Regions from separate parts of the Shewanella amazonensis SB2B genome, predicted to be linked through region 2. Evidence: predicted binding sites of a transcription regulator. Region 2 holds the regulator's gene; each other region holds the start of a gene.
What was found. The regulator sigma-54, encoded in region 2, starts transcription at its own class of promoters, with help from an activator protein. The targets are predictions, from matches to a motif close to GTTGGCACGNNNNTNGNNT.
Positions count from the first base shown of each region.

Region 1: SAMA_RS02920 (superinfection exclusion B family protein) is a predicted target of sigma-54. The motif match lies at 1,572-1,590, and genes of this name have one in related genera.
Region 3: SAMA_RS03450 (P-II family nitrogen regulator) is a predicted target of sigma-54. The motif match lies at 1,280-1,298, and genes of this name have one in related genera.

Region 1 covers NC_008700.1:673,243-676,497, reverse strand. Annotated here, with positions in the region: gene SAMA_RS02930 (bacteriohemerythrin) at 1-438, opposite strand, end outside; gene SAMA_RS19310 (DUF3149 domain-containing protein) at 684-812, shown strand; gene SAMA_RS02920 (superinfection exclusion B family protein) at 909-1,529, opposite strand; gene SAMA_RS02915 (sensor histidine kinase) at 1,699-3,255, shown strand, end outside.
Region 2 covers NC_008700.1:3,662,469-3,665,723, reverse strand. Annotated here, with positions in the region: gene ptsN (PTS IIA-like nitrogen regulatory protein PtsN) at 1-415, opposite strand, end outside; gene hpf (ribosome hibernation promoting factor) at 418-705, opposite strand; gene SAMA_RS16110 (RNA polymerase factor sigma-54) at 736-2,217, opposite strand; gene lptB (LPS export ABC transporter ATP-binding protein) at 2,329-3,060, opposite strand; gene lptA (lipopolysaccharide transport periplasmic protein LptA) at 3,057-3,255, opposite strand, start outside.
Region 3 covers NC_008700.1:804,796-808,050, forward strand. Annotated here, with positions in the region: gene nrfA (ammonia-forming nitrite reductase cytochrome c552 subunit) at 1-482, shown strand, start outside; gene SAMA_RS03440 (hydrolase) at 563-1,102, opposite strand; gene SAMA_RS03450 (P-II family nitrogen regulator) at 1,343-1,681, shown strand; gene SAMA_RS03455 (ammonium transporter) at 1,693-2,943, shown strand; gene SAMA_RS03460 (hypothetical protein) at 3,103-3,255, shown strand, end outside.

The DNA.
Region 1 (3,255 bases), 1.3 Mb from region 2:
CGTGTGCACCATTTGCGCCATGGAGGCTGCTGCCTCTTCGGTACGCTGTTTCTGCGAGGCCACGCCCAAGGTAGCAAGCTCACTGACTGACTTCAGCTCTCTGGCAACCTGATTCATCGCCTCGCTGGTATCCGAAAGCCCCGACACGGTCCGGGTCACATCTTCGCTCATGCGCCGCAACCCTTTGGCGACCTTCGCATAGTTATCACTGACATGACCATCAAATCTCTGTGTCAAATCACCGTCGGCAAGGTTGGCTACCCCGCTCTCCAAACCCGCCAGGGCTTTGGCCTGCCCCATAAGGCCTGTGCCAATGATAACTGCCGCGAGCAGCAGCACCATGGCTTCAAGCCACAGGGATTTGGTCAACAACAGCACCAATACAACCAACAGCAACAGCCAGCCCAGTCGTTGGAACATCTTGTTTTCAAACAGCATTGGCATCCCTCAAGCTCACCACCCGACTACCCAAAAAGAGGGGGAGCCCGGCAGTTTGTCTGTTCATCCCAACAGCAATTATGGTCCAGGCTCTCAAAATTGAGCAAAAGTTGATTCACATCAAATTATTAACACTTGTTTTTCATAGTGCTAATCAATAGGGAGCTTTATTGATCAAGATCAGGAAAGCCAAGGGAACTGAGAGTTACCTTAAACTCGACTTCACGGAAAAGAGGATTTCAATCATGGCGTTTTGGCTGGATTTGATGTTTGGTAACCCGATAGGGTTAATGTCAATGATAGTGATCTTCACCACTTTAGGGATAATTTCCTACATTATGTGGATGCTGTTTGTGAAGTCTGCGAAGCCTTAGTTTTTGCTTTCAATGTTCTTAACTGTGCATGTTTCAAGAGTGAATTAGGGGGCCGAATGGCCCCCCTTTTTATGTCTGTGTTTTCTTCTTCGAGCCTCAGGCTGCGCGCTGAGGTGGCTTGCGGTGTGATACCACGCTACCTACAAATCCAGGACGCGCTTTTATCAGGTTCTGCATATCTTCCTGACTCAGCTCCCCATTGGGCAATCTGAGTACATTTCGGTTCAGATGCTCTCTCGCCAGCATACTTATCTTGTAATCGGCCGTTGACCCCTGGATGGCATAGTGCTTCACATTTCCGAGGCACTCGAGAATATTGGTCTCTACCAGGCTGCGCACTGCCAACTCTTCTACGGGCAGGGTCAGAATAGTTTTTCCCTGTAAAAAGAATTCTCTGAGCAGCGCACGCTCAGCGGGATCGAGCAATTTGACCTTATGCTCAATCACTTCTGTCTTCCGCTTGGTCCCCAGGTAACTGATAGCCTCGTCCAATAAAAAATTGGCCAAAAGCGATGCAAAAAAAGCACAGGCAACAATCAATCCTAGACCTATCAAGGCCGATTCCTGAATGACCCACTGGTCAAGATGCAAAGTCGCCAGCCAGGATTGCGGCGCAAATTTCAATGTCAGGGTCGCTATCAGCAGCCAAAGCATGCTTTTAAACCCCCAGGCTTTCAGTGATTCAACCCCCGGGACATTCCATTCAGGCACCTTCATCACACACCTCTTCCGTCAAAAAATTGAACTTCTGATCACTCGTAGCAAGTTAAATGCCAGCCTTAACAGATATGTCAATTTGTACTCAGGTTGCAGAATTTCAGCGTTTTTTTATTAGCCAAACTATGCTTATACATATTCAAATGCAGGTTGGGGCTAATTAGAAAGCATGCTGGGTTTTTCTCGTCAGGCGGTGAGCAGCAAAATCGGTCGCAGGCTGATGATTTCGATCGTGCTGTTCAGCTCGCTTATCACACTCATCACCACCGGCTATCAGCTGTTTAACGACTATAACGGCGATCTTAACCGTATCGATCGTGCCTTCTCCAACATCGAGAAAGTTAACCTCGACGTGCTGGCGGCCAGTATCTGGGTGATTGATGAGCGCCTTATCAATACGCAACTCGAAGGCCTTATCCAGCTGCCCGACATTACCTATATCTCCATCGATGACGACAGCGGCCAGCACTGGAGCCGCGGTGCCCCCATCGACAAGAACTTTATTGAGAAGGTGTTTTCCCTAAACTACAACTCCGGCAGTGAAAGCATCTCCGTGGGTAAACTCACTATCCTGGCCGACTTGAATGCCGTGTACGAACGCATTTATGACAAGGCCATCATCATATTGCTCTCCAACGCCATAAAAACCTTTTTGGTGGCTGGCATGATCCTTATCCTGGTGTGGCTCAACATTACCCGCCACCTCAATACTCTGGCAGCCTATTGCCAGGACATCAGCGTAGAACATGAGTATCAGCCACTGACGTTTCAAAAGCGCGGTGCTCAAAATGAGTTCGATCAGGTCGCCCTGGCAATAAACGAAATGCAGGAACAGCTGCATCGTTCCTTCGGTGCCTTGAAAAAGTCCAAGTCCGACTTGCAACACGCGCTGGAAGACAGAGAAAGGCTACTGGAACTGGAGCGCTCGTATAAGGAAGAACTCGCCAAGCAGGTAAAAGAGCGCACCATGGAGCTGGAACAGTCGCTGTTAATTCTGAAAAGAGCACAGGAGGCGCTGGTTGAGCAGGAGAAAATGGCTGCCCTTGGGGGCTTGGTGTCCGGTGTTGCCCACGAAATCAACACCCCAATTGGGATTTGCCTCACCGCTGCCAGTACCCAGTTGGCTCACATCGATGAACTCATCAGCCTTATTCACAGTGAAGAAGCCACCCTGGAGGAAATCAACGCCATTCTCGAAGAATACCAGCAAAGCTGTGAGCTCATCGTCAGCAATATCACCCGCGCCAGTAACCTCATCCAGAAATTCAAAACCATTGCAGCGGAAAACAGCCATGAGGCTCACGAGCAAATTCCCATTGCCCAGCTGTGTCGGGACATCCATGACTCCACACAGCTTATCTATGCGCCAACAATGGCCAACATGGAACTGGATATTGCCGATGAGCTACAGGTAGAAACAAACTACAGTCTGCTCAACCAGATACTGAGTAATCTGATGTCCAACATCTATGCCCATGCCTTCGCACAGGGGCGGGAAAATCTCTTCCGGGTAGAGGCCTATCTGGAAAACCGGCGCCTTGTCGTGCGCCTTGAGGATAATGGCCCCGGGATCGCCGCTGATGTCGCCGAGCATATGTTTGAGCCATTTTATACCACCATCCGCGCCCGGGGAGGCACTGGGCTGGGCTTGTCAGCGGCATTCAATGCAGCAACCCTGCTTAAAGGGAGTGTGCGTTACGAAGGAAAGTCAACTCTGGGGGGGGCC
Region 2 (3,255 bases):
TTTCATCGTGGCTTTTACGCAGCTGCTTGAGGATCTGCTTGTCATTCAGCTTTTCGGCCATAGCGGCCAGGGTGCTGAGATGTTGCTGACACTGGTCCGACGGCACCAGCAAGGCAAACAGAATGTCCACAGGTTGCTTGTCAATGGCGTCATAACCAATGGCTTCTTCACACTTGATCAGCACAGCTAAGGGCTTATCTATAGTGCCAAGGCGTCCATGGGGAATGGCAATACCATTACCAATACCTGTGCTACCCATTTTTTCACGGGCCAGCAGGCTTTCGAATATCTCTTGAGACGAGAGGGAGGGATTCTGGGCAGCAGCGAGATCGCTAATCAGCTCCAGCACCTTTTTCTTGCTGCCCGGAGTGGCACAGCTAGTGCACTCCGGCGCCAGGATGGTACTTAGTTCCATCGTTAATGTTTGGTCAGTTTCTCTTTGTGTTTAATAACCTGACGGTCCAATTTATCAATTAGGGCGTCAATGGCGGCGTACATGTCTTCATGTTCTGAAGTGGCGAATACCTCGCCACCGTTGAGGTGAAGCTTGGCTTCTGCGATTTGCTGCAATTTCTGAACATTGAGAACAACGTGGACATTATTGATCTGTTCGAAATGACGTTCAAGCTTGGAGAACTTGCTCTCTACGTAGTTACGCAGTGAATCAGTGATTTCGATATGATGCCCAGTCAGATTGATTTGCATAGACACTTTCCTCCAAAGACCTTGGGTGGGTTATAAACTCTTACGTTGGTTTGACGGTGGGATCAACATCGCCTCTCGGTATTTGGCGATGGTGCGTCTAGCAACGTTGATTCCTTGTTCTGCCAGAAGTTCCGCCATTTTGCTGTCGCTCAATGGTTTCTTCTGATTTTCTGCTGCCACCAGTTTCTTGATAAAGGCGCGGATGGCAGTAGATGAGCATTCTCCGCCATCTTCGGTCCCGACGTGGCTGGAGAAAAAATACTTGAGTTCAAAGATACCCCTTGGGGTATGCATGTATTTTTGGGTAGTGACCCGTGAGATGGTGGATTCGTGCATCTCTACCGCTTCGGCGATATCGTTGAGCACCATGGGTTTCATGGCTTCTTCACCATACTCAAAAAAGCCCTGCTGGAACTGCACTATGCAATTGGCGACTTTCAGCAGGGTGTCGTTGCGGCTCTCCAGGCTCTTGATAAACCACTTGGCCTCTTGCAAATGCCCGCGGATAAACTGGCTGTCAGCCTGGTTGCGACTGGTGCGCGCCATGGCGGCATATTGCTGGTTCACACTCAGTTTAGGCATACAATCGGGATTAAGCTCTACAACCCAACGGCCATTTTTTTTACTGACCGAGACATCCGGAATAACATACTCGTCCTTGGTGCTGGTCACCGACTCACCGGGACGGGGATTCAGCCCCTGAATAAGGACGATTGCGTCTCTGAGTTCTTCTTCCTTGAGGCGTGTTTTTCGCATCAGGGTGCGGAAGTCGCGGTTGGCAATCAAGTCCAAATGGTCACGGATAAGCAGCTTGGCGTTGTCCAGGTGGGGGGTATCCGCCGGAAACTGCCCAAGTTGAATGAGCAGGCACTCTGCCAAATCACGGGCAGCCACCCCGATTGGGTCGAAGTGTTGAATGCGTTTGAGCACGGCCTCAACTTCGTCAAGCTCCACTTCGTCATCGCCCACGGCCTCGAGAATTTCCTCCAGGCTTTGGGTCAAGTAACCTTTGTCATCGATGGCATCTATGATGGCAGTGGCAATGGCCAGATCGGTATCGGAAAAAGGGGTGAGATTTTTTTGCCATTCGAGATGTTCGTAGAGGCCTTCGCTGGTTTCGCCCTGAAACGGCATATCATCTTCGCCACGGATCCCGGGGCCAGACACGGGGGCAGCCGTAAAGACTTCATCCCAGGTGGTATCCATCGGGAGCTCGTCCGGCATGGACTGCTGATTGATGGCGTCTGAGGTTTCCAGCGAGGCACTGTCCGTGGTGTCGTTTGAGACGGACTCCTGGCTGAACTGGTCATCAAATTCTTTATCGCCGCCGTCGGCATCAAACTGATCGCTGCCCAGTTCGTCGTCCAGCTCCAACAGTGGGTTGGCGTCGAGGGCTTGCTGAATTTCCTGTTGCAGTTCAAGCGAAGAGAGTTGAAGCAGACGAATGGCCTGCTGCAACTGTGGCGTCATTGTGAGTTGTTGTCCCAGTTTTAGCTGGAGCGACGCTTTCATTGTACTGCGAATCCTTCACTAAATTATTCAGGTAGAAAGCTTTTCTATCAGGTTATCCGGTGATTTACCACCCTGATTATCCGGATATGAGAAGGGGGCTTTGTTAATTAACTATAGCCTGAATTGCTCACCCAAGTACACTGCACGCACCTGCTGATTGTCGAGGATTTCGGCAGGAGTGCCTTCGGCAATCAAATCGCCATGGCTGACGATATAGGCTTTTTCGCACACATCGAGGGTTTCTCTCACGTTGTGGTCGGTGATAAGCACACCAAGGCCACGATTCTTCAATTGCTCGATGATCTTTTTGATGTCGATAACGGAAATGGGGTCTACCCCGGCAAAAGGTTCATCCAACAGGATAAATCTGGGGTTTGCGGCGAGCGCCCGGGCTATCTCGACCCGGCGACGTTCGCCACCTGAGAGTGACATGCCCAGATTGTCACGAATGTGGGTGATGTGAAACTCTTCCAGCAGTTGCTCCAAGGCCTCTTCACGCTCATCGGTGTTCAGCTCTTTACGCATCTGCAACACGGCCATGATGTTGTCGCGCACCGACAGCTTGCGAAAGATGCTGGCTTCCTGTGGCAGATAGCCAATGCCCTTGCGTGCCCGCAGATGCATGGGATCCAGCGTCAGGTCATCATCATTGATGTGTATGCTGCCCTTGTCACTCTGTACCAGACCCACCACCATATAAAAGGTGGTGGTTTTACCGGCACCATTGGGGCCCAACAAGCCGACCACCTGGCCGGTATTGACGGTGAGGCTGACGTTTTTGACAACCTGGCGGTTTTTGTAACTCTTGGCGAGGTTACTGGCCTTCAGGGTCAGTTGGGTCATTGCTGCTTCTCTTGCTGGGGTTGCTCTGTCTTAACTTTATCCTGCAGATCCTGCTGGTAATTTTCGGGCTTGATGATGGTGATAACCCGGTCGTCTTTTTTACCGCTGCTTTGGGACGTGAGCTGCTGCTTTTCGATATCGTAAACGATGGAGTCGGCGCTCACCTGGCTGCCATCCTGCTCGACCTTGGCGTTG
Region 3 (3,255 bases), 1.4 Mb from region 2:
GTCAGGACAAAGAACACATGCTGACCGTCTACAAGGACAACAAGTCCAAGGTGATGGAGCTCAAGTCCAAGGCTGAAGCTCAGCTGGTTGCTGCTCACTTCGAAGCCGGTGCTGCCTGGAAAGCCGGTGCCACCGAAGATGAAATGAAGCCTATCCTGACCAACATCCGTCACGCTCAGTGGCGCTGGGACTACGCCATTGCCTCTCACGGCGTGTCTGCACATGCTCCAGCTGAAGCACTGCGTGTACTGGGCACTGCCGTAGACAAGGCTGCCAACGCCCGCGTTCAACTGGCTCAGTTGCTGGCCACCAAAGGCGTGAAGCAGCCTATCGAGCTGCCGGACATCTCTACCAAGGCCAAAGCTCAGGCTGCTCTGGGTATGGACATGGACAAGATGAACGCCGATAAGGCCAAGTTCAAGCAAGAAATGCTGCCCAAGTGGGAAGCAGACGCCAAGGCCCGCGAAGCCACTTACAAGTAAGCAGCAAACCCCAAGCCTGCATACACAAAGCCCCCGCAATGCGGGGGCTTTTCTTTGGCAGACGTGAGTAATAGAGCGGCTTATTTGATGAGTTTCAGCAGTGCTCTGAAACTGTCGCCTACCGCATGATGTTGCAGTTCAAACAGCAACGACTCGACGTTGGTGAGTTTGGCGCCAGCCTCACCCATCATTTGTAGTCCCAATGCTTTGTTCTCGGCGGTGCGCGACCCCATGGCGTCGGCCACCAGATGCACATCAAAGCCGTTGTCCAGCATGTCGCGGCAACTTTGATACACACAAATGTGGGTTTCTATGCCGCACAGCAGCACCTGCTTGCGTCCGGTATTGTTAAGCGCTTGCTGAAATTCATCGCAGGCCCAGCCACTGAAATGTTCTTTGGGAATTGGGCTGAAGCCTTCCAGCACCAGTCTGAGTTCTTCAGAAGTGGGTCCCAGTTTGTCTGGTAATTGCTCCAACCAGAGAATGGGTATATCAAAAATTCTTGCCCCGCTTATCAGGGTGATCAGCTGCTGGTGCATGGCTTCTGAGTTGTACATCAGTCGGGCCAGTTTGCCCTGAACATCCACGACGACAAGCACAGTTTCACTTGGCTTAAGCATGTATCGCCTCCTTGGTTTTACCCAGTTAACCCCTTTTTAATGCCGCTGCCAATACGCCGAAAGTCAAATGCACCACCTTGGTGCGCCGTCTGCATAAGTGCACTTTTTTTGTGCGAATTTATGCGCTCAATTTGTGCGTAAAATGTAATAAATATATTAAAAACATTGGGTTGAAACTTTGGCGCGATGCTTGAAATGTCTTTGTCAGGCAAGACATACAACAATCAGCGGAGGCCGGGAATGAAACTGGTGAGTGCAATCATCAAACCCTTCAAACTCGACGATGTGCGTGAAGCCATCGCCGGCATGGGTATCGAAGGTATGACAGTAACCGAGGTCAAAGGTTTTGGCCGTCAGAAGGGGCACACCGAACTATACCGGGGTGCCGAATATCAGGTGGATTTTCTGCCCAAGATAAAGCTGGATATCGCTACCAAGGCTGAAAATGTCGAGCTGCTGTTGGAGGCCATCGTAAAAGCGGCCCATACCGGCAAAATCGGTGACGGTAAAATCTTTGTCACCGATTTAGAGCAAGCGGTCCGAATTCGGACCGGTGAAACTGACGACGAAGCACTGTAAGGGGAAGCGAGATGGAAGAAATCAGCAAACTGGGCCTGACAGTGGCCGAACTCAGATTCGCACTGGATACCTTTTACTTTTTGATCTCCGGGGCCTTGGTCATGTGGATGGCGGCAGGCTTCGCCATGTTGGAAGCGGGTTTGGTGCGCTCCAAAAACACCACTGAGATCCTCACCAAAAACGTGTGTCTCTATTCAATTGCCTGTATCACCTACCTGATAGTGGGCTACAACATCATGTATGTAGACAACCCTGAAGCGGGTTGGTTGCCAAGCTTCGGTACCCTGATTGGTACCCAGGCCGCCGATGCCGACCACTCCCTGGAATCAGACTTTTTCTTCCAGGTGGTATTTGTGGCAACCTCTATGTCGATTGTGTCCGGAGCCGTGGCTGAACGCATGAAACTCTGGGCCTTCCTGGCGTTTTCTGTGGTGATGACTGCAGTTATCTATCCGGTCGAAGGTTTCTGGACCTGGGGTGGCGGTTTTGTCAGTGCAGCAGGTTTCGTGGACTTTGCCGGTAGCGGTATTGTGCACATGGCCGGCGCTGCCGCCGCACTGTCCGGCGTGATTTTGCTGGGCGCCCGCAAAGGTAAATATGGCCCATCGGGTCAGGTCAACCCTATCCCCGGCTCCAACCTGCCAATGGCGACTCTGGGTATGTTTATCCTGTGGATGGGCTGGTTTGGCTTTAACGGTGGCTCCCAGTTGATGGTGTCTGATGCCGCCAACGCCGCCTCTGTCGGTAAGATCTTCGTCAATACCAACTCGGCTGCGGCTTTCGGTGCGATTTCCGCCCTTGTCGTTTGCAAAATGATTTGGGGCAAGGCCGATTTAACCATGATCCTGAACGGTGCGCTGGCAGGTCTGGTGGCCATTACCGCAGACCCCCTGTCACCTTCCCTTGAGTTCGCCGCAGCCATTGGTTTGCTGGCAGGTGCTCTGGTCGTGTTCTCTATCGTGGGCTTTGATCGCATCAAGATTGATGACCCCGTAGGTGCTATATCTGTACACGGTGTGGCCGGGGTGCTGGGTTTGCTGTTGGTACCTGCATCCAATGCCGATGCGACCCTGGGCGGACAGCTGTTTGGTATTTGTGCCATCTTCGCCTGGACTTTCGGCGCCTCTTTCCTTGTGTGGTTTGTCCTTAAGGTGACCATGGGGATCCGTGTCAGTGAAGAAGAAGAGTACAATGGTATGGATGCCTCCGACTGTGGTATCGATGCCTACCCCGAGTTCGTGACGGTGAAAACCGCCGGTTAAAGGCAGTCAAACTCCGAAAAACAGCAGGCTCAGGCCTGCTGTTTTTGTTTTGCTTGTATTTGCCAAAGCTGGGGAGTGATACTGATTTAAGCCTTGATATCAGGCCAGGCGCACCATGCTGAGGATGAATGGAGAGCGGGGTTGAAAGGAGAGTTGGAGATGCGGATAAAGAAATTACTCGTACTGACTATGCTGCTGAGTGTGGGGGCCTTTGCCGGGCAGGTGGTGGTGCGAAAGAGTGATGAAGCCTTCGATGCCTTTGCGGTACGTGACCAATTGGCCCGGGAGCATCAGTGGCAGGAGGCTATACGG